3 regions of the Streptomyces sp. NPDC055962 genome follow, and region 3 is predicted to be linked to each of the others. Evidence: predicted binding sites of a transcription regulator. Region 3 holds the regulator's gene; each other region holds the start of a gene.

Region 1 (9,856 bases), on a different contig from region 3:
TCGACGAGGCCGTCTCGCTGAGCGTGGACTGCGCGGACCAGGAGGAGGTCGACCGGCTGTGGGCGAAGTTCACCGAGGACGGTGAGGAGAGCCAGTGCGGATGGCTGAAGGACAAGTACGGGCTGTCCTGGCAGATCGTCCCGCGCGAGCTGCCCGAGCTGCTCGGCGGCCCCGACCGGGCCCGTGCGGAACGGGCGATGAAGGCCATGATGGGGATGCGGAAGCTCGACGTCCAGGCCCTGCGGGACGCCTGAACCCCCGGCCACGCCGTGCGCGGGCGGGGGAAGGGGCGCACCCTGGAAACAGGGAATCCGGGAGGTGACCGTCATGATGGAGACCACCGTCGGATGGCATATCGAGCTGGAATTCGAGGAGGACTCCCACCGCACCCGCGCGGCGGCCCTCGTTCGGCTCAGCGACGGGACCGAGGTACGGGCCCACGGATACGCCAGCCGTCATCCCTCCGATGCGGAGCAGCCGCGGGTGGGCGAGGAGATCGCCGGGGCCCGCGCGCTGAACGAGCTCGCGATGAAGCTGCTCACCAAGGCGCACGACGAGATCGACGACGCGTCGGGCCGCACGTCGTACCCACTGACCTGACCTGACGCCCATGTGGCCTGAACTGGCCTGACCCGACCTGACCTGACCTGCCGGGCAACCGGCGGACGTCGGTGCCGGGGTGTGTTGCCCGCTCGGTAATGTCTGGGCCATGCCACGTAGTTCACCCCTGCCGCCACCGCCCCCGCCCGCGGAGATACGCACCTGGCCCGACCGTGACGCGCTGCTGCGGGACCGGGCGGTCGTCCTGGGCGAACTGGTCAGGATGTTCGTCGGCCCCGGCCGGCTCGGTCTCCACTGGACGTGGGCCGGCATCACGGCGCTGGGCTGGTCGCTCGCTGGCGCCGCGTTCGTCATGTTCGAGGAGGCGCAGGGGCCCTTCGACACGATCCCCGGGGTCATCAGCCTCGCCATCGGCGCGGCCGTGCTGATCCCCGGTGCCGCCTTCATGGCCGTCGGTGCGGCACGGGACGTGCGGGTCCACCGGCTCCTCGTGCAGTGGGGGGCGCTGGAGAGCGACCCCGTGGGGGATCTGCCGCTGCGGATGCCGCGGGCGAACGTCGCCTGGCTGCTGACGTCGTCCGCGCTCTGCGCGGCCGGGCTCTTCGGCTGCGTCGTCGTGCCGGCGACCGCCCGTGCGGGCCAGGAGACGTACGGCATGGTGGCCTGGCTGATGGGGCTGGGATTCCTCGCCTGGCTGACCGGGCTGACCGGCTTCGTCAAGGCGTTCGCCCACCGGCGCTGGGTACTGCGGGTGCTGGCCGGGACGAGGGCGGGACAGCCCGTCGCTGCGGGCGGCTGACCGCCAGCGCGGACTGCTGGTCAGGGCAGCTTCACCGGCTGCCCGATCAGCATCGTCGGGGCCCCGGCCACCCGGGTCAGGAAGACGGTGGCCGAGTGGGGCCCCTGGAGCTTCATCTTCCGGCGCAGTTCCTCCGGTTCGACCGCCGAGCCGCGCTTCTTGACGGTCAGGACACCGACCTGACGCTCTCTCAGCAGTGCTTTGAGCTTCTTCATGTTGAAGGGCATCTGGTCGGTGATCTCGTACGCGGCCGTGGCGTCCGACGCGTAGGGCGTGTCGCTCGTGACGTAGGCGATCGTCTCGTCGACCAGCCTGCCGCCGCACCGCTCGACGACGTCCGCCACCAGATGGGCACGGATGACGGCGCCGTCCGGCTCGTACAGATACCGACCGACGGGGCCCACCGGCGGGGCGGGGAGAGGTCCGTCGGAGACGAGCGTCGCACGCGACGGCAGCAGCGTGGCCCGGTAGGCACCCGGTGCGAAGCCCTCGCCGAACCAGAGCACCGCCTCCTTCACGTCGCCGCCGTCCGAGATCCACTCGGCCTCGGCCTGCGGTCCGATCGCCTCGTGCGGGACGCCGGGGGCGATCTTCAGCGCCGCGCGGGGGGCCCTGAGCGCGGCCTCCGTCGCCCAGGACAGGGGCGGTGAGTAGGCCTCGGGGTCGAAGATCCGGCCGCGTCCGCCGCGCCGGGCGGGGTCGACGAAGACCGCGTCGTACGGGGACGTGTCGATCTCCGTGACGTCGGCGCACCGCACCTCGACGAGGTCCTGGAGGCCGAGCGCCTCGGCGTTGGCCCGGGCGACCTGAGCGGTGAGCGGGTCCCGGTCCACGGCCAGGACCCGGATGCCCGCCCGGGCCAGGGCGATCGCGTCGCCGCCGATCCCGCAGCACAGGTCGGCCACGCTCCGCACGCCGAGCTCCGCGAACCGCCCGGCGCGGTAGGAGGCGACCGAGGTGCGGGTCGCCTGTTCCACGCCGTTCGGGGTGAAGAACATGCGGTACGCGTCCGCCGCCCCGAACTTGGCGACCGCGCGCTGCCTCAGCCGCGCCTGGCCGAGCGCCGCCGAGACCAGGGCGGCCGGGTGCGTACGGCGCAGACGGGTCGCGGTCGCCAGTTCACGGGCGGGGTCGTGGTCACGCAGCTCGTCCAGGAGCGCCGTGCCCTCGGGGGTGCGCAGGGCGGCGAAGGCGGCGAGCGGATCGGCCTGATCTGCGGGGGGAAGGTCGTTCACCCGTCCATTGTGAGCCAGCCGGGGGACCCGGCGGATCCCCCGGAGGTGTCGCGGGAGACCGCCGGTGACCCGGTGGCAGGATGCGGCGCCATGCAGCTAGTACGACAAAAAGAAAAATCTGTCATGAAGCGCCACAGAGCGGTCTGTGCGGTCGTGGCCGCCCTGCTGATCGGCGCCGCCGCCTCCGGATGTGCAGACGGTGGTGACGAAGCGGCCGCCGGCCGGGGCGGGCCGGCCGCCGGGCAGCCGGGAGCCGCCGCGGCGCAGGCGGGCCCCGCGGCCGCCGAGGCCAGGGCCAGGGCCGAGGCGGAGCGCCTGAAGCGGGAGCTGGCCGCACGCGTCGCCGTCGCGAAGAAGTGGGGGCTGGCCAAGGTCCCGCTCGCCGCTCCCGCGCCGCCTGCCGCGAAGCCGCACATCACCACCCGCGAGGGGTTCGAGGTGGAGGGCGGGGAGAAGCTGCCGCCGGTCTTCACCACCGTGCCCACCAAGGAGCGGATCGTCTTCCTGACGATGGACGACGGGGCGGAGAAGGACCCCGAACTGCTCCGGATGATGACGGAACTGAAGATCCCGTACAGCGCGTTCCTCAGCGACTACGTGGTGAGCGACGACTACGGCTACTTCAAGGACATGCAGGCCCGGGGCGTCACCCTCAACAACCACACGCTCAACCACCGCTACCTCCCAGGGCTCTCGGCGTCCGAGCAGCGGCGGGAGATCTGTGGCGAGCAGGACAAGATCGAGAGGTTCTTCGGGAAGCGGCCCACGCTCTTCCGGCCGCCGTACGGCAACTACAACGGCGACACCCTGCGCGTCGCGAAGTCCTGCGGCATCAAGGCCGTGCCCCTGTGGGCGGCCGAGGCGTTCCCCGACCACATGGAGTGGCGCGAGTGGGACAGGGACCTGCATCCCGGAGACATCATCCTCACCCACTTCCGGGGTGACGAGGACTGGGAGGGCTCCATGGCCGACATGGTCCGGCGCGTCATGAAGACGGTCACGGACAAGGGGTACGCGGTGGCCAGGCTGGAGGACTACGTCTGACGGGAGCGGTCCGCGCACCGGCCCGCCCGGCACCGGAACGGCGTGGAGGTCTCCCGCGTTGTCCCGGGGGCGGGCCGGCCCCGCGGCGCCACGCGAGGGTGGTGAATTGGCACTCCGCTTGACCGAGTGCTAATCGCGGTCATAGTCTCAGTGCTGGCACTCCCCGAGGGAGAGTGCCAGCACCACTGCGCGACAGGGCAGGTCCGGCACCCGCGACGACGGATCGACCTGGTCGCCACCCCACAGACTGTTAAACCCCGTGAGATCTCCGAAGGGGGAGACCGGATCGTGTCGACCACCAGCTCCAAGGTTGCGATCAAGCCGCTCGAGGACCGCATTGTGGTCCAGCCGCTCGACGCCGAGCAGACCACGGCTTCCGGCCTGGTCATTCCGGACACCGCCAAGGAGAAGCCCCAGGAGGGCGTCGTCCTGGCCGTGGGCCCGGGCCGCTTCGAGAACGGCGAGCGCCTTCCGCTCGACGTCAAGACCGGCGATGTCGTGCTGTACAGCAAGTACGGCGGCACCGAGGTGAAGTACAACGGCGAGGAGTACCTCGTCCTCTCGGCGCGCGACGTCCTCGCGATCGTCGAGAAGTAATTCACCCACGTTTGCTTCTGTTCTGCGCCCCTGGCCCCCTGCGAGATGACTAGCCGGGCGGCGAGGGGCGCAGTTCGTTTTGAGAGGGAAGAAAACAGCCCATGGCGAAGATTCTGAAGTTCGACGAGGACGCCCGTCGCGCCCTTGAGCGCGGCGTCAACAAGCTTGCCGACACGGTGAAGGTGACGATCGGTCCGAAGGGCCGCAACGTCGTCATCGACAAGAAGTTCGGCGCTCCCACCATCACCAACGACGGTGTCACCATCGCGCGCGAGGTCGAGCTCGACGACCCGTACGAGAACCTCGGTGCCCAGCTGGTGAAGGAGGTGGCGACCAAGACCAACGACGTGGCGGGTGACGGCACCACCACCGCCACCGTGCTCGCCCAGGCCCTCGTCCGCGAAGGTCTGCGCAACGTCGCCGCGGGCGCGTCCCCGGCCGCCCTGAAGAAGGGCATCGACGCCGCCGTGAAGGCCGTGTCCGAGGAGCTCCTCGCGACCGCCCGCCCGATCGACGACAAGGCCGACATCGCCGCCGTGGCCGCGCTCTCCGCGCAGGACCCGCAGGTCGGCGAGCTCATCGCGGACGCGATGGACAAGGTCGGCAAGGACGGCGTCATCACCGTCGAGGAGTCCAACACCTTCGGTCTGGACCTCGAGTTCACCGAGGGCATGGCCTTCGACAAGGGCTACCTGTCCCCGTACATGGTGACCGACCAGGAGCGTATGGAGGCCGTCCTCGACGACCCGTACATCCTGATCCACCAGGGCAAGATCGGCTCGATCCAGGAGCTGCTCCCGCTGCTGGAGAAGGTCATCCAGGCCGGCGCCTCCAAGCCGCTCCTGATCATCGCCGAGGACGTCGAGGGCGAGGCGCTCTCCACCCTCGTCGTCAACAAGATCCGTGGCACCTTCAACGCCGTCGCGGTGAAGGCCCCCGGCTTCGGTGACCGCCGCAAGGCCATGCTCGGCGACATCGCCACCCTCACGGGTGCGACCGTCATCGCCGAGGAGGTCGGCCTCAAGCTCGACCAGGCCGGTCTGGACGTGCTCGGCACGGCCCGCCGCGTCACGGTCTCCAAGGACGACACGACCATCGTCGACGGCGGCGGCGACTCCGCCGACGTCAAGGGCCGCGTCAACCAGATCAAGGCCGAGATCGAGTCCACGGACTCCGACTGGGACCGTGAGAAGCTCCAGGAGCGTCTCGCGAAGCTGGCCGGCGGCGTCTGCGTGATCCGCGTCGGTGCCGCCACCGAGGTGGAGCTCAAGGAGAAGAAGCACCGTCTGGAGGACGCCATCTCCGCGACCCGCGCCGCGGTCGAGGAGGGCATCGTCTCCGGTGGTGGCTCCGCCATCGTCCACGCCGTCAAGGTCCTCGAGGGCAACCTCGGCAAGACCGGCGACGAGGCCACGGGTGTCGCGGTCGTGCGCCGCGCCGCCGTCGAGCCGCTCCGCTGGATCGCGGAGAACGCGGGCCTCGAGGGCTACGTCATCACCTCGAAGGTCGCCGAGCTCGACAAGGGCCAGGGCTTCAACGCCGCGACCGGTGAGTACGGCGACCTGGTGAAGGCCGGCGTCATCGACCCGGTCAAGGTCACCCGCTCCGCCCTGGAGAACGCCGCGTCCATCGCGTCGCTGCTGCTCACGACCGAGACCCTGGTCGTCGAGAAGCCGGCCGAGGAAGAGGGCGACGCCGGTCACGGCGGCCACGGCCACTCCCACTAGTACGGCTCCGTACGACACCGAGGCCCGGTACCCCCGTCGCGGGGGCACCGGGCCTCGGTGCGTGTGCGGGACCGCGTCCCGGGCGTCTGCTCCGGACCGTCGGTCCGGCGGCTGCCCGGGGCCGGTCCGGGCGGCTACTTCGGGCCGTACGTCCGGCCGGCACGGGAGGTCACTCCACCGAGCAGGCCGCGGGGCGCCAGCTTCACCAGGCCCATCATCGCCTTGTAGCGGGGGTCCGGGATCGACACCGTCCTGCCCCGTGCCAGGTCCGCCAGTGCCGCGGCCACCAGCTTGTCGGCGTCGAGCCACATCCAGTCCGGGATGTTGCCCGTCCCCATCCCGGCCCGCTGGTGGAACTCGGTGCGCACGAAGCCCGGGCACAGGGCCATCAGCCGCACCCCCGAACCCGCCAGGTCCTTCGCGGCGCCCTGGGTGAACTGGACGACCCACGCCTTCGACGCCCCGTACGTCCCCCGCGGCAGGAAGGCGGCGACGGACGCCACGTTCACCACGCCGCCGCGGCCGCGCTCCCGCATCGGGCCCGCGGCCGCCGAGGTGAGCCGGAGAACCGCCTCGCAGTGGACCTTCAGCATCGTCAGCTCGTCGGCCATCGAGACGTCCAGGTAGCGCCCCTTGTTGCCGAAGCCGGCGTTGTTCACCAGCAGGTCGACGGGGCTCACGCGGTCCGCCAGCCGCGCTTCGACCGCCTCGATCCCGGCGTCCGTGGACAGGTCGGCCGTCAGCACCTCGGCCTCGATGCCGTGCCCGTCGTGCAGCTCCGTGGCCTGGGCCCGAAGCCGTTCCGTGTCGCGGGCCACCAGCACCAGATTGTGCCCGTCACCCGCGAGCCGCCGTGCGAAGGCGGCCCCGATCCCCGCCGTCGCGCCCGTAATCAGTGCAGTCGTCATAGGCGGCACGTTAGTGCCCGCGTGTGCGGGCGGCCGACCCGGCTTCTCCCTCAGGCCGGTCGGCCGGACGGAGGACCGCACGGACGGCCCGGCCGATGTCGTGCGCCGTCTGCCGGCGGGCGTCGAACCCCGCGTCAGCGACGGCGCTCGCACACAACCCTGAGGTGAAGGCGCTTGATGACGACAACCCGTACGGCATCCCCCGCCGCGTCGACGGCACCCTCACCCTGGGCTGCAACCCACGGCGCCGGGGCGGAGCCGGACGGTACCCCCGTACGGCTCCGCGCGCGTCCGCGTCACCGGGGTGGTCAGGAGGCGGAGTCCCGCTGTGCCACGTACGCCCGTGCGGCGCGCAGCGTCTCGGTGTGCAGGGCGTCCCCGGCGTCGAGCAGGCCCGGGAGCAGCTCCCGCTGCGTGGTCGTCGCCCGGAACTCGATGGCCGCGGTGATCCCGTGGCCGGGCACGTGCACCACCTCGACCGGGTCGCCGGAGCGGATCGTCCCCGGTTCGATCACCCGGAGGTACGCACCGGTCGCGCCCTCGCGCGTGAACCGCTTCACCCAGCCGTGCTCGCCCAGGTGGCCCGCGAACGTACGGCACGGAATGCGCCCCGACGTCACCTCCAGGACCAGCTCGTCGCCGATCCGCCAGCGCTCACCGATGCGCGCGTGGCTCACGGTGAGGCCGACCGTGGTCAGGTTCTCGCCGAACGCACCGTTGGGCAGGGGCCGGCCGAGCTCCTTCTCCCAGGCGTCGAGCTCCTCACGGGCGTACGCGTAGACCGCCTGGTCCGATCCTCCGTGGTGCCGGAGGTCGCACACCGCGTCACCGCTCAGACCGCTGCCGCCGCTGCCCTTGGGGCCGGGGTCCGCGACCCGCACGGGGCCGTCCGACGGACGCTTGCCGATCCCGGTGAGCCCGGAGGCCCCGTCGGAGTGGGGAGAGGGCGTGGGACGGCCGAGATTCACGGTGAGCACCTTCATGACCGGACAGACTAATCGCGGGGCACTCAAAGGTGCTCATGATTAATCGACTCTTTCTGCAAGAGTCGCTTATGGTTGAGGGGTGATCGAAGCCCGTCATCTCCGTGTCCTGCGCGCTGTGGCCACCACCGGTTCGTTCTCCGCCGCCGCGCGTGAGCTGGGGTGCACCCAGCCTGCCGTCAGCCAGCAGATGAAGGCCCTGGAGAGTTCCGCGGGCACTCCGCTGCTGATCCGTACGGGGCGCGAGATGCGCCTCACCCAGGCGGGTGAGGCGCTGGTGCGCCACGCGTCGGGCATCCTCGCGGGGCTGACCGCCGCGGAGGAGGAGATCGCCGCGATCGCCGGGCTGCGGGCCGGCCGGGTCCGGCTGGTGTCCTTCCCGAGCGGGAGCTCCAGCCTGGTCCCCGGCGCCCTCGCCGCCCTGCGCGCCGCGCACCCGGGCACGCGGGTCTCACTCGTCGAGGCGGAACCGCCGCGTTCGGTGGAGATGCTGCGCGACGGCGACTGCGACATCGCCCTGGCGTTCCGCTACGGGGCCACCTGCGGCGAGTGGGACGACCTGGTCGTGCGGCCGCTGCTGCGGGACCGGCTGGTCGGGCTGGTCCCCGAGGGGCACCGGCTGGCGGGTACGGACACGGTGGGCATCGGTGACCTGGCCGACGAGCCGTGGATCGCCGGCTGCCCGCGTTGCAGGCGGCAGCTGGTGGAGGTCTGCGAGGCATCCGGCTTCACCCCGAGGATCGACTTCGCCACGGACGACTACCCGGCGGTGATCGGGCTCGTCGGGGCGGGTCTCGGCGTCGCCGTCCTGCCGGAGCTGGCCCTCGAGTCCGTACGGGCCAAGGGGGCGCGCACGGTGGCGGTGGAGCCGGCCGTGGAGCGGGAGATCGTCGCCCTCACCCTGCCCGACCTCGCCCGGGTACCGGCGGTGGCGGCGACCCTCGACCAGCTCTCCCTGGCCGCCGCGCGCTGAGCCGGGGCCGCGCGACGGGTCCGGGCGTACCGTGACCCCGGTCGCGCGGCGTGCCGGTCGCGCGGCGAGTCCGGTCGCGTGGTGATTCCGTCGTGGGTGGTTCCGGGCGCGCGGTGGGCCGTCGGCATGCGGAACCGCCCGGCCCGCGGCGGCCGGGGCGTGGGGTCCGTGGTGGGCGTCCGGTGTGAAAAAACGTTTCTGCGTTCGATGTGCCGTGCGGACCGTCAGGTGTGACCGGGGTCCGGGGCGGGGCCCGTGTGTGCGGAGATCAGACGGTTGCGTGCGCGGCCCATGAGCTCCTCGCGCTCGTCCTCGGTCAGGCCGCCCCACACGCCGTAGGGCTCCCGTACGGCGAGCGCGTGCGCCGCGCACTCGGCGCGTACCGGGCAGCGCATGCAGACCTCCTTCGCCGAGGTCTCACGGGCGCTCCGGGCTGCTCCCCGTTCTCCTTCGGGATGGAAGAACAGCGAACTGTCGACCCCGCGGCAGGCGGCCAGCAGCTGCCAGTCCCACAGGTCCGCGTTGGGTCCGGGAAGGCGGGAGAAATCTGCCATTGCGTGTCCCCTCGAAACCTTGCTGGTTCGGAAACGGCTTCCTCGACCGTTGGTGCTCGTCCGTCGGTGTCGGTGACCGGAATCCCGACCGTACATCTACGGTGTTAGTAGATGTAAATATGACTGATTGCGAATCTAGCCGCAGACGCCAGCAAAAGGGAAGAAATCCCGCTAAATGGGGCAGGTCGTGGAGTGGGGGGCCGGTTGAAGGGTGAAGGATTCCGTGTCGCTCTTCTCCGTGCACACCCCCTCACTTAGAGTGCCGAACCGGATGCTTTGGCCCGTAACTCTTTCGAGTGACCGTCGTTGATGAGGGGGAGGCGGTTGACGGAGATCGAGCTCGGGCAGATGTCCGAGGGGGTCAACCGCACAGGTGACGACTTGTATCAGCCTGGAGGCTCAAGGTGACGCGCATCAGCTGCGGAGGACGGTCATGACATCCGTCCTCGTCTGCGACGACTCCCCGCTTGCCCGA
Region 2 (9,856 bases), on a different contig from region 3:
GGAAGGGCCGGTACGGCGCGTCCCCCGCGCCGTACCGGCCCTTCATCCGTGCCGGACGTCCGGCGCCGTCACCACGCTCCCGGCGCAGGCGGCACGACCACCGGCGGCCGGTCGTCACAGGTGATCGTGTTCGGCAGCAGCCACGGCGCCAGCCAGTCCCCCGTCGTGCCACCGCCGTCGTTGCCGCCGCGATCGACCAGGGTGAACTCCGAACCGGCGGGGGTGAAGTGGAAGGACCCGCAGTTGTTGACCCCCACGGCCCCCACGTTGCGCGCGTCGACGTTCTCGAAGGTCGCCGAACCCTCCGCACGCGCGCTCACCACGGACGTGCCCGTGCCGTCCACCTTGATGTCCTTGAAGTGCACGCCCTGGATCTTGTACGTGTCCTTCACCGGCCAGTCGGTGACCAGCATGATCGCGTTGTAGGTGTTGTCGAGGAAGTTGTTCCCCGTCACGCGTATGTCGGCGTCGATGTCCCGGTCCAGGGCGAAGAACCAGATGGCTCCCAGCCCGATGTTCCAGTTCAGCTCGTACGTCCCCGCCCGGACCGTCGTGTTGTCGGTGAGGTCGAGCCGCCCCCGGAACGCCTCCGCGCCGAAGCGGGCGCCGACGTGCAGGGCGCTCCCCTCACGCACGGGATCGGCGACGAGGTTGCCGGACACGGTGTTGTCCGTGCCTCCGTAGACCGCGATGCCGTTGGCGAGGACCGGACTCTGCACGGTGTTGCGGGTGAAGGTGTTGCCCGTGTCGGCCCTCTTCTCGGACCACATCGCGAGGCCGTCGTCACCGGAGTTGCGGACGAAGGTGTGCGCGACCTCCGACCCCGTCACCCCGCCGTGGAAGTTGATGGCGTCGGCGATCTGGTCGACGATGACGTTGTCCGTGATCCGCAGGTTCGACATCGGGCCGTCGAACCACATGCCGACCTTCGTGTGGCGGATGTGCAGGCCCTCGATCGACGAGTCGCTCAACGCCCCGCCGATGCCGTTCACCTGGTCGGTGTCGATGCGCTCCCGGACGTCCCCCTCGATGGCGAAGCCGGACAGGTGGACGTCGTGGCTGCCGCCGTCGGCCGCCTCCTTGCCGTAGAAGCCGACCCCCGTGTGGACCGAGCCGTCGGCGGCCGGGGTGTCGAGCGTGACCTGGCGGCCCTTGAACGTCGTGTACCAGCTGCCGGCACCCCTGATCGTGACGTCGTCGACGACGATGTGCCGGTCGACCCGGTAGGTGCCCGGCGGGACGTACACCGGCAGGTTCTTGCGCTTGGCGAAGGCGATCGCCTGGTCCAGGGCGCCCGCGGAATCCCGGCGCCCCGACGGGTCGGCCCCGAAGAGCAGGGCGTTCGCCGCCCGGAGCTCGACGTGCGGCAGACCCACGAGCTCCGAGTCGAGCACGTCGACGACCGTCCACGCGGCACGGCTCCCGGCGGGGACGGTCAGGCGCACGGTGTCACCCGCCCGGTACCTCTTGCCCAGCAGCAGGCGCTGCTCGTCGTAGAAGTGGCTCGGCCGGAAGGGCTTGGAGATCACCGGGGCGGGCGTCGTCGCGTTCGGGACGCACGAGCACTCGGTGATCCACCAGCCGGGCTGGAGCAGATCGGCGCCGGGGTCGTTGGTGAACGGGTACTGGTTGTAGAGCCAGGAGTACTGCGAGGTCAGCGTCATCGTCGAGCGCTTCGTGCCGTTGACCGAGACGTCGAGCGGTGCGGTGATGCCGCCGCCTCCGGGCGCGTCCGGGATGCTGTAGCGCACGGTGATCGCGTTCGCGGCCGCCGGCAGGGTGAACTCGACGTGCTCGCCGGGCACCAGACGGACCGCCTTACGGCCGGACGCCTCGGCGGGGAGGGTGTAGGCGGTGCGGTCGGGGCCTATGACCGTGCCGTTCGTCGCGGCGTTCTCCGCCTCCTGCTCGACGAAGGGGACGTCGGCGCCCCGCCCCGCCACCAGGGCGGGGTCGAGGCCCGCACGCGTCACCACCGGCGCGGACGGCTTCCCCTCCGCGCCCTGGGCCACAGGAGCGCCGGTCAGCGCCCCCAGTCCGACAACGGCGGCCGTCAGCGCGGCGACCGTGATGTGACGTGACATCGCATGCCCGTTTCTCTCGGAAGGTGAGGCGACGTTAGGGCGCGCGGAATCACCACCACAAGAGGTGTGCGAGAGGTTTTCCGTCTGTTGCCGATTAGATGCAGCAAACCGTCATTCTTTTGCGCGGAGACCGCATGCGGGGAACGGCCGATTCCACCGGCTGACGGACCGGGCCGCAGCCCGACGGGGCCCGGGGCGGCAGTCCGACGGACCTGGGGCGGCGGGACGGCGGGCGCCCGCCGGGGCGGCGAGCATGCGGCGGGGCGGCCGACGTCCAGGCGGAACGGCCGACGCCCACGCGGGACGGCCGGACGGCCGACGTCCGGGCGGAACGGCGCGTCAGAGCACCGCGAGTCGGTCCACCAGCAGGTCCACCCTCCGCCCCGTCTCCTCCGGAGGCAGCCGCCCCGCTCGGGTCAGGGTGGCGATGCCGTGCAGGGACGCCCAGAACACCTCGGTGAACAGTCCCGGGTGGACGCCGTCGCCGGCGACCTCACCCAGGCACTCCAGCAGAGCGGCGAAGGCGTCCTTGAGGGGTTCCGGGGTGTCCTCCTGCGCGTACGCCAGACCGCCGTCGAGCTGGAACAGGGCGTCGTAGACCGCCGGGTTGTGTGCGGCGAAGTCGAGGTAGCCGTGAGCCAGGGCGGCGACCCGGGCGCGCGGACCGTCCGCGGCGGCGGTCGCGGCGCGCAGCGCCACTGCCAGCTCGGCCGCACCGTCGAGGGCGACGGCGCCGATGATCTCGCGCTTGCCGCGGAAGTGGCTGTAGAGGACGGGCTGGCTGTACTCGATGCTCTCGGCGAGCCGGCGGGTGGTGACCGCGTCCCAGCCGTGCTGCTCCGCGAGCTGACGGGCCGTCGCCACGATGAGGCGCTCACGGGCCGCTCGCTCGCGCTCCTTGCGTTCCTTTACCGACATGACTCGATCCTAGCACCGCTAGACATTCAAGCGTCGGTAGCGCTAGCGTCGACTCAACAGCTAGCAACGCTAGATATCTGGAGGGGTCGCCATGCTCAGCGCACTCGAAGTCATCACCACCGTGGTCGTCGGCGTGATGGTGGGGGTGGAGTTCTCCGTCGCCTTCGTCATGAACCGGATCTTCGACGCGCTCCCCGAGGACAGCGGCCAGCTCGGCCGCGCCCACGGGGGCCGGATGCTGGGCGCCGTCATGCCGTTCTGGTACTTCGGCTCGGTCGCCCTCGCCGCGGCCTGGGCGGTCGCCGGGCGCCACCACGCGGGCACCGGCCTCGTCGTCGTCGCCGCCGGACTGCTCGTCCTCACCGTCCTCATGTCGGTCCTGCTGCTCGTCCCGATCAACAACCGGAGCAAGACGTGGACCCCCGAGAACCGGCCCGAGGACTGGAAGGAGCAGATGAACCGCTGGGAGCGCTGGCACTACGTCCGCGTCGCCGTCCTCATCGGCGCCTTCACCCTGCTGGTCACCGCCCTCGCCTGACGCACGAGCCGCCGGGATCCCCGGCAGGACCCTCAAGGAGAAGGAACATGACACAGAAGAAGATCAACACCGCTCTCAGCGCCGCTTTCGTCCTCTTCATCCTCTGGTTCGGGACGGAGTTCGTCCTGAGCCCGGAGGCGACGGCGCAGGGCTTCGGCCTGCCGGACCCGCCGTCCGGCGACGGTGGCGGCTTCCTGATCGTGAAGGGAATCCGGGACATCGTCCTGGCCCTGGTCCTGGGCGTGCTGCTGGTGACGGGCCACCGCCGGGCACTGGGCTGGGCGCTGCTGGTGGAAGCCCTGGCCGCATACGGCGACATGGCCACCGTGCTGGCCCACCAGGGCTCCGCGGCCGTCGCGTTCGGCATCCACGGCCTGACCGCGACTCTGATGGTGGCCAACGGCCTGATGATCAGGCGCGAGACCCGCAAGGCACCGGCCTCTCCGGCCCCGTCCGCCCTCCAGTCCGCCTGACGCCGCCTCGGCTTACGCCGCCCACGCCGGCTCAGGCACCCACGGTCCCGTCGACGCCCTCCCGCAGGAAGTCCGCGTGGCCGTTGTGGCGGCCGTACTCCAGCAGCACGTGCACCATGACCATGCGCAGCGACACCTCGTGTCCCCACCGGGGCTGGAGCCCGGTGAGGTCGAGGGACGCGGCCTGCTCCTCCAGGCGGCGCGAGTGCTCCACCTCCGCCTCCCAGGCGCCGAACGCCTCGGACCGGGTCGACGTACGCGCGTCGTACGCGGCCTGGAAGTCGATGCGGTCGGACCAGACCATCGGGGCCTCGTTGTCGTCGAAGACCCGCCGGAACCAGGCCCGTTCCACCTCCGCCATGTGCCGCACCAGACCGAGCAGCGACAGCGTCGAGGGCGGCATCGACCGCTGACGGAGCTGCTCGTCGTCGAGACCCTCGCACTTCATGGCGAGGGTGGCCCGGTGGTAGTCGAGGAAGGCCCGCAGGGTCTCTCGCTCGTCACCCGCGGTGGGCGGTGCCGTACGGCGGTCGGTGGTCATGGTGGCGCTCCTTCGGGACATGGCCGGGGCGTGGCCGGGACGTCCAGTGTCCGCTCACCCCGGTGCGGGCGGAGGGAGCACCCCCCGGACGACCGGAGCTGCGCACCCTGCTCTACGCTCCTGCCGGCACGGACCGCCCGCGCCCGTGTCTCGCGCAAGGTCCCGAGGTGCCGTATGTCGCGTTCCCGTCGGTCATCGCTGGTGCTCGTCCCACTCGTGTTCGCTCTCGCGGGCTGCGGGAGGCTCTTCCCCCCACCGGTGCCCGAAGGCGAGCCGCTCGAACTGTCCATGCCCCAGGCCGCCGTGACATGGACCGACAAGTGGGGCGGCACACTGGAGCTCGAACCGGACGGAACGTACACCGCCGACCGCGCCTGCGGCGGCGACGGCCGGGAGTCGGGATCAGGAACCTGGGACCGGGGCCGGCCGAGCGGGGTGGACGAAGCGGACGGGAACGAGATCTCCGTGGAATACGAAAGCGATGCCACCACCTACGAGGCCCTGCGCAACGGCCGGACGCTCAAGCTCTGGTCGTACGTCGGCGACCCTGACAACGGCGATCTCTGCATCCTGACCGCGCCCGCGTGGTGAGACGCCCGCAGCGCGCACGACGCCGGCCCCCGGGAACGAATCCCGGGGGCCGGCGTCGCACGGATACTGCGGGTACTGCCTGGAGCTGCTGATCCGAGGATCAGAAGTCCATGTCACCGCCCGGCATGCCGCCCGGAGCGGCCGCGGAGGCCTTCTCCGGCTTGTCGGCGATGACGGCCTCGGTGGTGAGGAAGAGCGCGGCGATGGACGCGGCGTTCTGCAGGGCGGAGCGCGTGACCTTCGCCGGGTCGATGATGCCCTCGGCGATCATGTCGACGTACTCGCCGGTCGCGGCGTTGAGGCCGTGACCGATCGGCAGGTTGCGCACCTTCTCGACGATGACGCCGCCCTCGAGACCACCGTTGACGGCGATCTGCTTGAGCGGGGCCTCCAGCGCGAGCTTCACGGCGTTGGCGCCCGTGGCCTCGTCACCGGTCAGGTCGAGCTTCTCGAAGACGGCCGAGGCCTGGAGCAGAGCCACGCCACCACCGGCGACGATGCCCTCCTCGACGGCGGCCTTGGCGTTGCGCACCGCGTCCTCGATGCGGTGCTTGCGCTCCTTGAGCTCCACCTCGGTGGCGGCGCCGGCCTTGATGACGGCCACGCCGCCGGCCAGCTTCGCGAGGCGCTCCTGGAGCTTCTCGCGGTCGTAGTCCGAGTCGGAGTTCTCGATCTCGGCGCGGATCTGCTTGACGCGACCCTGGACCTGGTCGCTGTCGCCGCCGCCGTCGACGATCGTCGTCTCGTCCTTGGTGATGACGACCTTGCGGGCGGTGCCGAGCAGGTCCAGGCCGGCGTTCTCCAGCTTGAGACCGACCTCCTCGGAGATGACGGTGCCACCGGTGAGGATGGCGATGTCGCCGAGCATGGCCTTGCGGCGGTCACCGAAGCCCGGGGCCTTGACGGCGACGGACTTGAAGGTGCCACGGATCTTGTTGACGACCAGCGTCGACAGAGCCTCGCCCTCGACGTCCTCCGCGATGATCAGCAGGGGCTTGCCCGACTGCATGACCTTCTCGAGCAGCGGAAGGAGGTCCTTCACGTTGCTGATCTTGGAGTTGACGATCAGGATGTACGGGTCGTCGAACGACGACTCCATGCGCTCCATGTCGGTGGCGAAGTACGCCGAGATGTAGCCCTTGTCGAAGCGCATACCCTCGGTGAGCTCGAGCTCCAGACCGAAGGTCTGGGACTCCTCGACGGTGATGACGCCTTCCTTGCCGACCTTGTCCATCGCCTCGGCGATCTTGGCGCCGATCTCGGTGTCGGCGGCGGAGATGGAGGCCGTCGAAGCGATCTGCTCCTTGGTCTCCACGTCCTTCGCCTGCTCCAGCAGAGCGGCGGAGACGGCCTCGACGGCCTTCTCGATGCCACGCTTGAGAGCCATCGGGTTGGCACCCGCGGCGACGTTGCGCAGGCCCTCGCGGACGAGCGCCTGGGCGAGAACGGTGGCGGTGGTCGTACCGTCGCCGGCGACGTCGTCCGTCTTCTTGGCGACCTCCTTGACCAGCTCCGCACCGATCTTCTCGTACGGGTCCTCGAGCTCGATCTCCTTGGCGATGGAAACACCATCGTTGGTGATCGTGGGCGCGCCCCACTTCTTCTCGAGGACGACGTTACGGCCCTTGGGGCCGAGGGTGACCTTGACGGCGTCGGCGAGCTGGTTCATCCCGCGCTCGAGACCGCGCCGTGCCTCCTCGTCGAACGCGATGATCTTGGCCATGTGAAGTGGTCCTCCCGGACAGGGGTGGATTTCTCCGGACCGAGAGGCGCCCGCGACGGACGGCCAGCGTGCTCAGTGGTTCCTTGCCCCACTGGGCCTGCGGGCCTCACCGGCCCGGTCCAAGTTTCTGTCACTCTCACCTGGAGAGTGCTAACGCCAATGATTAGCACTCGACCCCTGCGAGTGCAAGCGTCCCCCTCGGGATGTGGACAACCGGGAGGGCTGCGGGTGGGGCGCGGGCACCCGCTCCGACATGCGTACGAGCGGCGGACCCGACAGAGACGCACGCGGGGCCCGTACCTCTCATGGAGGTACGGGCCCCGCGTGCGTGAGTAGTGTCGTTGGCCGACCGCGCCGAACTCAGCCGACGGCGAGCTTGACCATGTCCGCCTGCGGCCCCTTCTGGCCCTGCGAGATCTCGAATTCAACTCGCTGACCCTCTTCGAGGGTGCGGTACCCGTCCATCTGGATCGCGCTGTAGTGGACGAAAACATCCGCACCACCGTCGACCGCGATGAAGCCGTACCCCTTCTCCGCGTTGAACCACTTGACGGTGCCCTGAGCCATGCCTAACTCCCCTATTACTGGCCCTTGCACGAGCACCGCACTTCGCGGGCCCGGGTCAGAACTCACCCTCCGACAGGAGAGGGTGGCGTGCGCCGGAACGCGTCGACCGCGGCCGAATGTATCTGCCCAACTGCCCTCTGCAACAGGTCAATCGGACGAGAATTCTGGGCGCACGCGACCACACGGATAGGCGGAATTCATGGGATTCCAGGGCAAGTCGGGCCTGACAAAGGCCACTTATGCCTCAAGGGGTTCACGTACTTTGGCTGCTTCTTGTCGCGGCCAGGCGCATTCTCATATGCGGGCGGCGCGGGCAGCTGCGGGGACTTCCCCAACTGTACCGCGCTCAACCATGCAGAATGCCCCCCTCCGCTTCTCTCGCGGAGGGGGGCATTCTGCTCACTCTGTGGAATCGGGCGGCCGAGCCGGCCCGTGTCGCGCCTGCGGCGGTCAGCCTCCGGCGACGGCCGGGATGATGGAGACGCCGGCGCCGTCCGGGGTGGCGGCGTCCAGGCCGCCCTCGAAGCGCACGTCGTCGTCGTTGACGTACACGTTGACGAAGCGGCGCAGCTTGCCCTGGTCGTCGAGGACGCGGGCGCCGATGCCCGGGTGGTTCTGCTCCAGGGACGCGATGACCTCGGAGAGGACCGCGCCCTCCGCCGAGACCTCGGCCTGACCGTCCGTGTAGGTGCGGAGGATGGTGGGGATACGGACCTTGACGCTCATGTGGGTGCCTTCCTTCGGTCTCGGGTGGTCAGTTGGCGGCGGCGAGGCCCGCGTCGCGGAACGCGTCCAGGCTGGGCCGGATCGTCGCAGACAGGCCGGTCGTGGGGGCGACCGCGTCGAGCGTCTTGAGGCCGTCGCCGGTGTTCAGGACGACGGTGGTCAGGGACGGGTCGAGCAGGCCGGCGTCGATCAGCTTCTTCGTCACGCCGACCGTCACCCCGCCCGCGGTCTCCGCGAAGATGCCCTCGGTGCGGGCCAGCAGCTTGATCGCGTCGACGACCTGCTCGTCGTCGACGTCCTCGACGGCACCGCCGGTGCGCCGGGCGATGTCCAGGACGTACGGGCCGTCGGCCGGGTTGCCGATCGCCAGGGACTTGGCGATGGTGTTCGGCTTCTGGGGGCGCACGACGTCGTGACCGGCCTTGAAGGCGGTGGAGACCGGGGAGCAGCCCTCGGCCTGGGCGCCGAAGATCTTGTACGGCTTGTCCTCGACGAGGCCGAGCTTGATCAGCTCCTGCAGGCCCTTGTCGATCTTCGTGAGCTGCGAGCCGGACGCGATCGGGATGACGAGCTGGTCGGGCAGCTCCCAGCCGAGCTGCTCGCAGATCTCGTACGCCAGGGTCTTGGAGCCCTCGCCGTAGTACGGCCGCAGGTTGACGTTGACGAAGCCCCAGCCCTCGCCGAGCGGGTCGCCGATGAGCTCCGAGCAGAAGCGGTTGACGTCGTCGTAATTGCCCTCGATGCCGACCAGCTCACCGCCGTACACCGCGGCCATGACGACCTTGCCCTGCTCCAGGTCGTGCGGGATGAACACGCAGGAGCGGAAGCCGGCGCGGGCGGCGGCGGCACCCACGGCACCGGCGAGGTTGCCGGTGGAGGAGCAGGAGAGCGTGGTGAATCCGAAGGCGCGGGCGGCCTCGACGGCGATGGCGACGACACGGTCCTTGAAGGAGTGCGTCGGGTTCCCGGAGTCGTCCTTGACGTACAGGCCACCGGTCACGCCCAGCTCGCGGGCGAGGTTGTCGGCCTTGACCAGCTTCGTGAAGCCGGGGTTGATGTTGGGCTTGTCCGCGACGTCGGCGGGGACCGGCAGCAGCGGCGCGTAGCGCCAGATGTTGTTCGGACCCTCGGCGATGCGCTTCTTCAGCTCTTCGGGGGAGCCGCTCGGCAGGTCGTACGCCACTTCGAGCGGCCCGAAACAGGACGCACAGGCGAAAATGGGACCGAGCTCGAAACGCTCGCCGCATTCGCGGCAGGAAAGCGCCGCGGCGGGACCGAGGTCCACGGCGGAAGAATTGGTGTTCGCTGCAACTGTCTGCACGGCCATGATGGCGGAGGCCCTTTCTCCTCATCTTCCTTGCGACGTATTTCGCCACAAGACGGAATTGGCACCTTCCCCACCGTGACCTCGCGGTCGGCAGGAGGGTTGCCGGGACTTCAACGGGCCGTTCCCTCAGTCCCTCTGGATGAGCGCTGTGGCACCGGACCATGGATCCGGGCGTTTATTCGCCGACCGACCCCGACATGCGAGGGTCATCCGCGTTGTTCAAGACTGTAACCGAAGCACCGGACGGTTGAGATAGTCGTCCGAACCGCGAGATGGATCACATACAGGGAGTATCGACCGTGCTGGAAGAGGTGGAACGCTGGCTGACCAGGCGTTCCTGGTCGGCTGCCGACCGCCCGCTGGACCGC
Region 3 (9,856 bases):
GCCCGCCGGGCTCGCCGCGGCCGGCCGTGCGGTGGCGGACGGGCTGCTGGAGCCCGGGCCGTACACCGAGGGCCGCGCCGTGCTCACCCTGCGCGGCCGCCTGCTGGCCGACGCCGTCGTACGGGACCTGGTGGACTGACCCGGCGGAGGACAGGAGCCCTCACGGCACGGCTATCGCACGGCACCGCACGGCACCGCACCGCAGGCACCGCACCGCACGGCTACGGCACCGCGCACTCGGCGCGGGTGAGCGGTTCGCCGTCACCCGCAGCCCGGCCGCACACGATCCGGCTGCGCGCGTCCGGCCCCGGCTGGGTCACCTCGACGACGTTCAGGCCGTGCACCTTCTGGTCGGCGTACGGGATCGTCCCCCGGAAGGTGATCGTCCCGGTCGGCATGTCGTGCAGGGCGACCGAGTAGAGCGTCGCCCAGGTCTCCGCCGCGCTCTGCGGGGTGTCGCCCCGGGTCGCGGCGGCGTAGAGGGCCGCGGTCGCCTGGTAGGAGATGACGGTCTGCCCGCTGGTGAAGAGCTTGTCCTCGTACGGGCGCTCCTTCGGCAGCGCGGGCAGCTCCCGGCCCTCGGGGAGCAGCGACTGCAGGGTCTTGCGGGAGTCCGACCAGAACGCCCTGCCACCGCCCCGGCTCATGGGCGCGAGGGCGCCGTAGTACAGCGTGACCTTGTCCGCGAGCTTCGTCGAGTCGTCGAAGCGCGCCTTGGCCAGGTCGTCCCCGGTGAACACCGTGATGGCCTTGTCCGAGCAGCCGGCGGTCTGTCCCAGGCCGGACATCAGCGTGTTGACGTCCTCGACCCGGCCCGCGAAGTACAGGGCGTCGGGCACGCGCTCCGCACCGCAGATCGCGTGCAGCGGTGTGTCGAGATTGGCGGAGCCGCCGTCCCTGGAGAGGGAGTACTGGGTGTCGGAGGCCACGGTGAAGCCGGTCCGCTTCAGCATCTCCAGGCCGACCCTGCGCTGTTCGGTGGTGTACCGGTCCTTGTCCTCGTTGGCCACCTTCCTCGACAGGACGACCGCCTGCGGATCGTCCAGCCGGTCCGCCAGCTGCCCGGCGATCAGCCCGACGGCGTCCGCCTGCTCCTCGTCGGTCGCGGCGAGTCCGAAGTAGTTCGGGTAGGAACGGGCCAGGTCGCTGCCGGAGTTCGTGGTGTCCACCAGGGGCAGCCCGGCGCGCTGGAGGAGTCCCGTGGCGGCCGCGCTCTCCGTGGTGTTGCGGCCGAGGCCCACCACGCCGACGACGGACGGGTCCCGCCGGGCGACCTCGACGATCTTCCTGACCGCCGTGGTCTGGCGCAGCATGTCCTGGCCGCCGTTGGCCGTCAGGACCCGGAGCTTGACGGAACGATTCGCCGTGTCGTTGACGAACCGCTGATGGAGATAGACACCGGTCAGCTCCTCCAGGCCCTTACGCGTGTCCTCCCTGTTCGCGTCGGTTCCGGTGAGCGGGCCCGCGTAGACGACGGTGACCCGCGGCTCGTCCGCGCCTATGCCCGCGTTCTGCTCCCGTATCGCCTGCTCGATCCGCTCGAAGGTGACGCCTTCGCCCGCCCCGTTCAGCTGGAGGGTGTTGCCCTCGGCGAACCGCACCTGCGAGGCCGTCGCCACCCCGATGCACTCCTTCGCGCCGCTCGGACCGGCCAGGCGCACCGCGTCCGTGCTGCGCCCGGTGAGCGGGCCGTAGCAGTACGTCTCCTTCCAGTGCTGGCTCCACAGGAAGGTCCCCAGCAGGGCGCAGACCAGCACCAGGGCCATCGCCTTCCCCGACATCACCCACCAGGCCCACGTGCGGCGGACCCGGTGCGTGACGAGCTGGGCGTGCGCGTGCTCGTGGGTCAGCTGGCCGGTGGACAGGGGGAGCCGCAGCACCCAGGCCAGCCGTACGGCCGCCGCCGGAGCCTGGCCGACGCTCAGGTCGTCGACCCATGCCTCGTACCGCGCGCGGGCCCCCGACCGGATGCCGCCGTGCGCGGGCGGTTCCGGGGGGAGCGGCGGGGTGTGCCGCATGATGCGGTCGGCCGGGAGGGACGCCAGGAGCAGCAGCGGGTCCACCTCGCTGCGCCGCGAACGGACGTTGTTGACGGCGTTGATCAGCAGGATGCCGCCGTTGTCCTGGGTGGCGGTCGGCAGGAAGACCACGGGCGGGACCGTGCGCTTGCTGCGCCGCCAGTCCAGGGCGTGCGGCCGGTAGCAGTCCAGCAGGTCCTCCAGCAGTGCCTGGACCCGCAGCTCCAGATGGAACTGGCGCGCGTGCTCGTCGCCGGCCCCCGCGTCGGCGACCCGCTCCGCGACGGCGGCTGCCCGCGCCCGGATCACCCGCCACGAACGGCTCGGCGAGAAGCGCGACCAGCCGTCCGAGGGGTACGCGGTGCTCGACGCGGCCAGGGACGAGGTCGTCGCCAGCCACCTGCTGGCCGGGCGCAGCCACAGCAGCGGCGGCGCCGCCCTGGTCAGCAGCCGTACGACCGCCAGCCCGAGCAGCGCCACGGCGGCGACCACGGCGGTGAGGAGCCAGCCGATCTCGCCCAGCAGCACGCTGAGCACGGCGATGAAGACGGCCCCCAGGAACGTCTCCGGCCGGACCGACGCGCGCAGCGAGTCCCACCAGGTGTGCTCCGACCGGTTGGCCCGCCAGCGCAGGCTGCCCAGCTGTTCGAGGATCCGCTCGTCGCGTTCACGGGCCGAACCCCAGTCCGGCTGCGCGACGACCGTGGCCGTGGCCTGCTCGATGGCGGCGAGCAGCCGGGAGCGGGGAAAGGCGAAGGGCTTGTACTGCGAGGTGCGCCGGGTCTCCCAGGGCCGCCCGGTGAGGGTGCGGACCATGGAGAGCGCCGCGTCGTACGGGGTGGCGCCCCGGCCCTCGACCAGCTTCACCGGCACCCGGCGCAGCTGGTTCGCCCGGTGCACCTGGTGGACGATCTGCTCGACCCTGCCGTCGATCTCCTGGCCGGCGGACGCGTCCTCCGCCTGCGCCACGACCAGCGGCATCACCGGCCGGTTGACGCGGTACTGGTCGATCAGCTCCTGCATCAGGTGGAAGACGGCGGAGGCCGCCTCGTTCTCCGCGCTGTCCCGCCACACTTCGCGTGTCATCCGGCCCCCGTGCCTTCCCACCGCCTGCCCGGCGGTCACCCCTCAATAACGGATGGCGTGCGGGCGGCGCAGGAGTTCACGGGGATCGGTACCGGATCCTCCTCGACCCGTACCGGTACATCAGGAAGGAAGGGTGACGAAGTCGATCAATTCCTCCACGCGGCCCAGGAGCTGCGGCTCCAGGTCCTTGTACGAGCCGACCCGGGAGAGGATGTGCTGCCAGGCCGCACCGGTGTTCTCCGGCCAGCCCAGGGCCCGGCACACGCCCGTCTTCCAGTCCTGGCCGCGCGGCACCGCCGGCCACCCGGGGATGCCCACGGACGACGGCTTCACCGCCTCCCAGACGTCGATGTACGGGTGCCCGACCACCAGCACGTGCCCGTCGGTGACCTGCGCGGCGATCCGGGACTCCTTGGAGCCGGGCACCAGGTGGTCGACGAGCACCCCCAGCCGGGCGTCCGGGCCGGGCGCGAACTCCCGCACGATCGCCGGGAGGTCGTCGATGCCCTCCAGGTACTCCACCACGACGCCCTCGATGCGCAGGTCGTCGCCCCAGACCCGCTCGACGAGCTCGGCGTCGTGCCGTCCCTCCACGTAGATCCGCCCCGCCCGCGCGACCCGTGCCCGCGCCCCGGGCACGGCCACCGAGCCTGAGGCGGTCCGCGTGGGGCGGGCGGGCCCGCCCGCCGAGGGGCGCACGAGCGTGACCACCTTCCCCTCCAGCAGGAAGCCGCGCGGCTCCATGGGGAAGACCCGGTGCTTGCCGAAGCGGTCCTCCAGCGTGACCGTCGGCCCCTGGGCCGTCTTCTCGCACCGGATCACCGCCCCGCAGAAGCCGGTGACGGCCTCCTCGACGACCAGGTCGGGCTCGGCGGGGACCTCGGGGGCCGGGGCGGACTTCTTCCACGGCGGAGTCAGATCCGGCTGGTAGCTGCGCATGGCACGACGATAAACGGGGGCCCTTTCACGACACGCCGAAGCGGGAAGCCAGCTGATCGCGCTGGGCCCGTACGAACGCCGCGTCCACCACCGCCCCGTGTCCGGGCACGTACAGCGCGTTCTCGCCGCCCAGCTCCAGCAGCCGGTCCAGTGCGGCCGGCCAGTGCGAGGGGACGGCGTCGCGGCCCGCCTGCGGTTCACCGGACTCCTCGACCAGATCGCCGCAGAGCACCACGACCGGGGAGCCCGGCACCAGCACCGCGAGATCATGGCCGCTGTGCCCGGGGCCCACGTTGGCCAGCAGCACCTGGAGCCCGCCGCCGAGATCGAGCGTGGACTCGCCGCTGACCTGGTGCCGCGGTGCCACCAGGGCGTCCGTGGCCGCCGTGGCGTCCGCCTCGCCCATCCCGTGCCGCAGCGCGTCCGCGCGCAGCTCCTCGGCGCCGCGCTCCAGCAGCTCCGCCGTACCGACCGCGCCGTGGACCGCCGTCCCGGAGAAGGCCGCGGTGCCGAGTACATGGTCGAAGTGCGGATGGCTCAGTGCGATATGCGTCACCCTCCGGCCCAGCAGCGCCTCCGCCTGGGTCCGCAGCTCGACCCCCTCCCGGAGCGTCGAACCGGTGTCGTACAGCAGCACGCCGTCCGCCCCCGCCACCAGCGCGACGGTGGCGTCCCAGACGGGAAGGCGCCGCCGTCCCGTACCGTTGCCCAACCGCTCCCAGCCGAACTCTTCCCAACTGACGTCCATACGGCGACGCTATCCGCAACGACCTGCGTACTCCTGCGAAGGCGTGGCCGGTCGCCCTTGCCCCGGGCCCACCCCGCCCCCGTACACTGACCGGGGGGATTGCTGGCACTCGAACGCACAGAGTGCCAGGCGGAAGCCGAAGAACCACAGCTGGAGGTGTGCGCGGTGCTCAGCGAACGCAGACTCGAAGTGCTGCGCGCCATCGTCCAGGACTATGTCGGCACCGAGGAGCCCGTCGGCTCCAAGGCGCTCACGGAGCGGCACAGCCTCGGAGTCTCCCCGGCGACCGTCCGCAACGACATGGCCGTGCTGGAGGACGAGGGCTTCATCGCCCAGCCGCACACGAGTGCGGGGCGCATTCCGACGGACAAGGGCTACCGGCTCTTCGTCGACAAGCTCGCGGGCGTCAAGCCCCTGTCGTCGCCGGAGCGCCGGGCCATCCAGAACTTCCTCGACGGCGCGGTCGACCTCGACGACGTCGTGGGCCGCACGGTCCGGCTGCTCGCGCAGCTGACCAGGCAGGTCGCCGTCGTGCAGTACCCCTCGCTGACCCGGTCGACCGTGCGGCACGTGGAGCTGCTGTCGCTGGCCCCGGCCAGGCTGATGCTCGTGCTGATCACGGACACGGGCCGGGTCGAACAGCGTATGATCGACTGTCCTGCACCGTTCGGTGACACGTCACTGGCCGATCTCCGGGCCCGGCTGAACAGCCGGGTCGTCGGACGACGGTTCGCGGACGTCCCGCGGCTCGTGCAGGACCTGCCGGAGTCCTTCGAGGCCGAGGACCGGGGAACCGTGTCGACGGTTCTCTCCGTCCTTCTCGAGACCCTGGTCGAAGAGACGGAGGAGCGGCTGATCATCGGCGGCACCTCCAACCTCACCCGTTTCGGACACGACTTCCCTGTGATGATCCGGCCGGTGCTGGAAGCGCTGGAGGAGCAGGTCGTGCTGCTGAAGCTGCTCGGTGAGGCAACGGATTCGGGCATGACCGTACGGATCGGGCACGAGAACGCCCATGAGGGCCTCAACTCCACGTCCGTCGTCGCGGTCGGCTACGGTTCGGGCGACGAGGCAGTCGCCAAACTCGGCGTGGTCGGACCGACCCGCATGGACTACCCCGGAACGATGGGAGCGGTACGCGCAGTGGCACGTTACGTCGGACAGATCCTGGCGGATTCGTAAGTGGCCACGGACTACTACGCCGTACTAGGCGTGCGCCGCGACGCATCTCAGGACGAGATCAAGAAGGCATTCCGCAGGCTCGCCCGCGAGCTGCACCCGGATGTCAACCCGGATCCGAAGACCCAGGAGCGGTTCAAGGAGATCAACGCCGCTTACGAGGTGCTGTCGGACCCGCAGAAGAAGCAGGTCTACGACCTCGGCGGCGACCCGCTGTCCGCCTCGGGCGGCGGCGGTGGCGCGGGAGGCTTCGGAGCCGGCGGCTTCGGCAACTTCAGCGACATCATGGACGCGTTCTTCGGCACGGCGTCGCAGCGCGGACCCCGTTCGCGCACCCGGCGCGGCCAGGACGCGATGATCCGGCTGGAGATCGACCTCTCCGAGGCGGCCTTCGGCACCACCAAGGACATCCAGGTCGACACGGCGGTCGTCTGTACGACCTGTAGTGGCGAGGGCGCCGCACCCGGCACCTCCGCGCAGACCTGTGACATGTGCCGCGGCCGCGGCGAGGTCTCCCAGGTCACCAGGTCCTTCCTCGGCCAGGTCATGACCTCGCGGCCCTGCCCGCAGTGCCAGGGCTTCGGCACGGTCGTGCCGACCCCGTGCCCCGAGTGCGCCGGTGACGGACGCATCCGCTCGCGGCGCACCCTCACCGTGAAGATCCCCGCCGGTGTCGACAACGGCACCCGGATCCAGCTCGCGGGCGAGGGCGAGGTCGGCCCCGGCGGCGGCCCCGCCGGCGACCTCTACGTCGAGATCCACGAGCTCTCGCACGGCGTGTTCCAGCGCCGCGGCGACGATCTCCACTGCACGGTCACCATCCCGATGACCGCCGCGGCGCTCGGCACCCAGGTGCCGCTGGAGACGCTCGACGGCCTGGAGGAGATCGACATCAGGCCGGGCACCCAGTCCGGACAGTCGGTCCCGCTGCACGGGCGGGGCATCACGCACCTGCGCGGCGGCGGACGCGGCGACCTGATCGTGCACGTCGAGGTCATGACCCCGACGAAGATGGACCCGGAGCAGGAGCGCCTCCTGCGGGAGCTGGCCCAGATGCGCGGCGAGGAGCGGCCCACGGGGCAGTTCCAGCCGGGACAGCAGGGGCTGTTCTCCCGTCTGAAGGACGCCTTCAACGGCCGCTGAGCCTGCCGCGGCACCGTCCGCGGACCCTGTCACCGCACCGCCCGCCGGCCTCGTACCGGCGGGCGGTGCGCTGTGTGCGGCGGCCCGTCCGCCGTGTGAAAGGGCTGATTCGGCACGATCCGTCGGACGTGGCACGATGCGGTCATGTCCTTGGCGCTGACCGGTCTCTGCCGCTACCCGATCGTGCAGGCTCCGATGGCGGGCGGCACGTCCCGCCCGGAGCTCGCCGCGGCCGTCGGCGAGGCCGGGGGGATCGGTTTCCTCGCCGCCGGATACAAGACGGCGGACGGCATGTACAACGAGGTGAAGCAGGTCCGGAGGGCGACCGCCCGGCCCTTCGGCGTCAACCTCTTCATGCCGCAGCCCCTGGTCGCCGACCCGGGCGCCGTCGAGATGTACCGCAACCAGCTCGCCGGCGAGGCCACCTGGTACGAGACGCCCCTCGGCGACACCGACGCAGACGGTGACGACGGCTACGAGGCCAAGGTCGCCATCCTGCTGGAGGACCCCGTGCCTCTGGTCTCCTTCACCTTCGGCTGCCCCACCCGTGAGGTCCTCGACGGCTTCGCCGCCGCCGGCACGCTCACCGTCGTCACGGTCACCTCGGCCCAGGAGGCGCGGAACGCCCGGTGGGCGGGCGCCGGTGCGCTCTGCGTCCAGGGGACCGAGGCGGGCGGCCACCAGTCCACCCACCGCGACGACGCCCAGGCCGGTCTCACCGGCACCGGACTGCTCGCCCTGCTCGCCGAGGTCCGCGCCTCCGTGGACCTCCCGGTGATCGCGGCCGGCGGACTGATGCTCGGCTCCCAGATCACGGCCGTGCTGGCGGCCGGTGCCGACGCGGCGCAGCTCGGCACGGCGTTCCTGCCCTGCCCCGAGTCGGGGGCGCACCCGCTGCACAAGCAGGCACTGACCAACCCGCTGTTCGTGACCACGACCCTGACCCGGGCGTTCTCCGGCCGCCCCGCGCGCGGGCTGGTCAACCGGTTCGTGCGGGAGCACGGCCCGTACGCCCCGGCCGCCTACCCGCAGGTGCACCAGATGACCAGCCCGCTGCGCAAGGCGGCCGCCAAGGCCGGGGACGCCCAGGGCATGGCCCTGTGGGCGGGCCAGGGCCACCGGCTCGCGCGGGAGCTGCCCGCCGGGGAGCTCGTCGGCCTGCTCGCCGCCGAGATGGAAGCCGCGCGTGCGGCCGTGAGTGTGAGGAGTGCCCAGTGACGGCACCGGTCTTCGTCGTCGAACAGCTCCCCGGCGGAAAGGAGTTCGTCCTGGACGGGCCCGAGGGACGGCACGCCGTCTCGGTGAGGCGGCTGACCCCGGGCGAGGACGTGGTCCTCACCGACGGGCGGGGCCACTGGGCGGAAGGTGTCGTACGGGCGGCCGAGGGCAAGGACCGCCTCCTCGTCACCGGCCTGGAGACGGTGCACGAGGAGCCGCCTCCCGCCCCCTTCATCACCGTCGTCCAGGCGCTGCCCAAGGGGGACCGGGGCGAGGTCGCCGTGGAGACGATGACGGAGACGGGCGTCGATGCGATCGTGCCCTGGCAGGCGGCGCGCTGCATCACGCAGTGGAAGGGCGACCGCGGGCTCAAATCCCTCACGAAATGGCGCAACACGGCTCGCGAGGCCGGCAAGCAGTCGCGCCGGGTGCGGTTCCCCGAGGTGGCGGATGCCATGACGACCAAGCAGGTCGCCGCCCTGCTCGCCGCGGCGGACTTCGCGGGCGTCCTGCACGAGGACCGGGAGACCGCCGGCGAGCCGCTGGCGACCGCCGCACTCCCCGCCACCGGCACGATCGTCCTCGTCGTGGGCCCGGAGGGCGGGGTGTCGCCCCAGGAGCTGGCCGCCTTCGCCGAGGCGGGAGCGCCCCCGTACAGGCTCGGACCCAGCGTGCTGCGCACCTCGACCGCGGGGACGGCTGCGGTCGCCCTGCTGATGGGGCGCACCGGGCGCTGGAGCTGAGGCACTGCGCTCCCCGTGCCCGCCGCAGGTCCGTCCGACCGCCCCGGCCGGATAGCATGCCGGAGTACTGATCACGAGGACCGAACGGACCGAGGAGGCCGGGCCATGGCGGGAGAGCCGCAGACCGACTGCCTGTTCTGCAAGATCGTCACGGGCGACATCCCGGCGACCATCGTCCGCGAGAGCGAGACGACCGTCGCCTTCCGTGACATAAACCCCCAGGCCCCGACCCACGTCCTGGTCATCCCCAAGGCGCACTACCCGGACGCCGCCGCGCTCGCCGCCGCGGAACCGGGGACCGCCGCGGACGTGCTGCGCGAGGCCGGTCTGGTCGCCGCCGACGAGAAGATCACCGAGAGCGGCTACCGCATCGTCCTCAACACCGGTGCCGGCGCCGGGCAGACCGTCTTCCACGCGCACGCCCACGTCCTGGGCGGACGCGGGATGCAGTGGCCCCCCGGCTAGGCAGGCCGCACCCGTGTCCGTACGAGAACTCGTGGTCCTCGGCACCGCAAGCCAGGTGCCGACCCGTCACCGCAACCACAACGGCTACCTGCTGCGATGGGACGGCGAGGGCATCCTCTTCGATCCCGGCGAGGGAACCCAGCGCCAGATGCTGAGGGCGGGCGTCGCCGCGCACGACATCGACCGGATCTGCGTCACCCACTTCCACGGTGACCACGCGCTGGGGCTGGCCGGTGTGATCCAGCGGATCAACCTCGACCAGGTCCCGCACCCCGTCACCGCCCACTTCCCGGCGAGCGGACAGCACTTCTTCGACC

The links. The regulator HrcA, encoded in region 3, represses chaperone genes, less so after heat shock. The targets are predictions, from matches to a motif close to TTNGCACTCNGNNNNNCNGAGTGCNAA.
Region 1: groES (co-chaperone GroES) is a predicted target of HrcA. The motif match lies at 3,746-3,772, and genes of this name have one in related genera.
Region 2: groL (chaperonin GroEL) is a predicted target of HrcA. The motif match lies at 7,032-7,058, and genes of this name have one in related genera.

Annotation. Positions count from the first base shown of each region.
Region 1 is NZ_JBHJYN010000001.1:1,076,642-1,086,497, reverse strand. Features, by position in the region: gene ACFC51_RS04840 (VOC family protein) at 1-254, shown strand, start outside; gene ACFC51_RS04835 (DUF1876 domain-containing protein) at 328-600, shown strand; gene ACFC51_RS04830 (hypothetical protein) at 710-1,360, shown strand; gene ACFC51_RS04825 (methyltransferase domain-containing protein) at 1,381-2,595, opposite strand; gene ACFC51_RS04820 (polysaccharide deacetylase family protein) at 2,719-3,639, shown strand; gene groES (co-chaperone GroES) at 3,928-4,236, shown strand; gene groL (chaperonin GroEL) at 4,338-5,963, shown strand; gene ACFC51_RS04805 (SDR family NAD(P)-dependent oxidoreductase) at 6,098-6,871, opposite strand; gene ACFC51_RS04800 (MOSC domain-containing protein) at 7,180-7,854, opposite strand; gene ACFC51_RS04795 (LysR family transcriptional regulator) at 7,937-8,827, shown strand; gene ACFC51_RS04790 (WhiB family transcriptional regulator) at 9,052-9,381, opposite strand; gene ACFC51_RS04785 (response regulator transcription factor) at 9,815-9,856, shown strand, end outside.
Region 2 is NZ_JBHJYN010000010.1:160,643-170,498, reverse strand. Features, by position in the region: gene ACFC51_RS26205 (glycosyl hydrolase family 28-related protein) at 69-2,084, opposite strand; gene ACFC51_RS26200 (TetR/AcrR family transcriptional regulator) at 2,424-3,002, opposite strand; gene ACFC51_RS26195 (anthrone oxygenase family protein) at 3,094-3,540, shown strand; gene ACFC51_RS26190 (DUF4267 domain-containing protein) at 3,588-4,013, shown strand; gene ACFC51_RS26185 (DinB family protein) at 4,045-4,554, opposite strand; gene ACFC51_RS26180 (hypothetical protein) at 4,729-5,145, shown strand; gene groL (chaperonin GroEL) at 5,246-6,868, opposite strand; gene ACFC51_RS26170 (cold-shock protein) at 7,229-7,435, opposite strand; gene ACFC51_RS26165 (MoaD/ThiS family protein) at 7,886-8,161, opposite strand; gene thrC (threonine synthase) at 8,190-9,488, opposite strand; SAM riboswitch class I at 9,507-9,634, opposite strand; gene ACFC51_RS26155 (glucosyl-3-phosphoglycerate synthase) at 9,788-9,856, shown strand, end outside.
Region 3 is NZ_JBHJYN010000002.1:605,102-614,957, forward strand. Features, by position in the region: gene hemW (radical SAM family heme chaperone HemW) at 1-139, shown strand, start outside; gene ACFC51_RS07880 (ABC transporter substrate-binding protein) at 222-3,104, opposite strand; gene ACFC51_RS07885 (DUF3097 domain-containing protein) at 3,225-4,043, opposite strand; gene ACFC51_RS07890 (MBL fold metallo-hydrolase) at 4,069-4,791, opposite strand; gene hrcA (heat-inducible transcriptional repressor HrcA) at 4,957-5,973, shown strand; gene dnaJ (molecular chaperone DnaJ) at 5,974-7,113, shown strand; gene ACFC51_RS07905 (nitronate monooxygenase) at 7,258-8,331, shown strand; gene ACFC51_RS07910 (16S rRNA (uracil(1498)-N(3))-methyltransferase) at 8,328-9,074, shown strand; gene ACFC51_RS07915 (histidine triad nucleotide-binding protein) at 9,180-9,539, shown strand; gene ACFC51_RS07920 (ribonuclease Z) at 9,553-9,856, shown strand, end outside.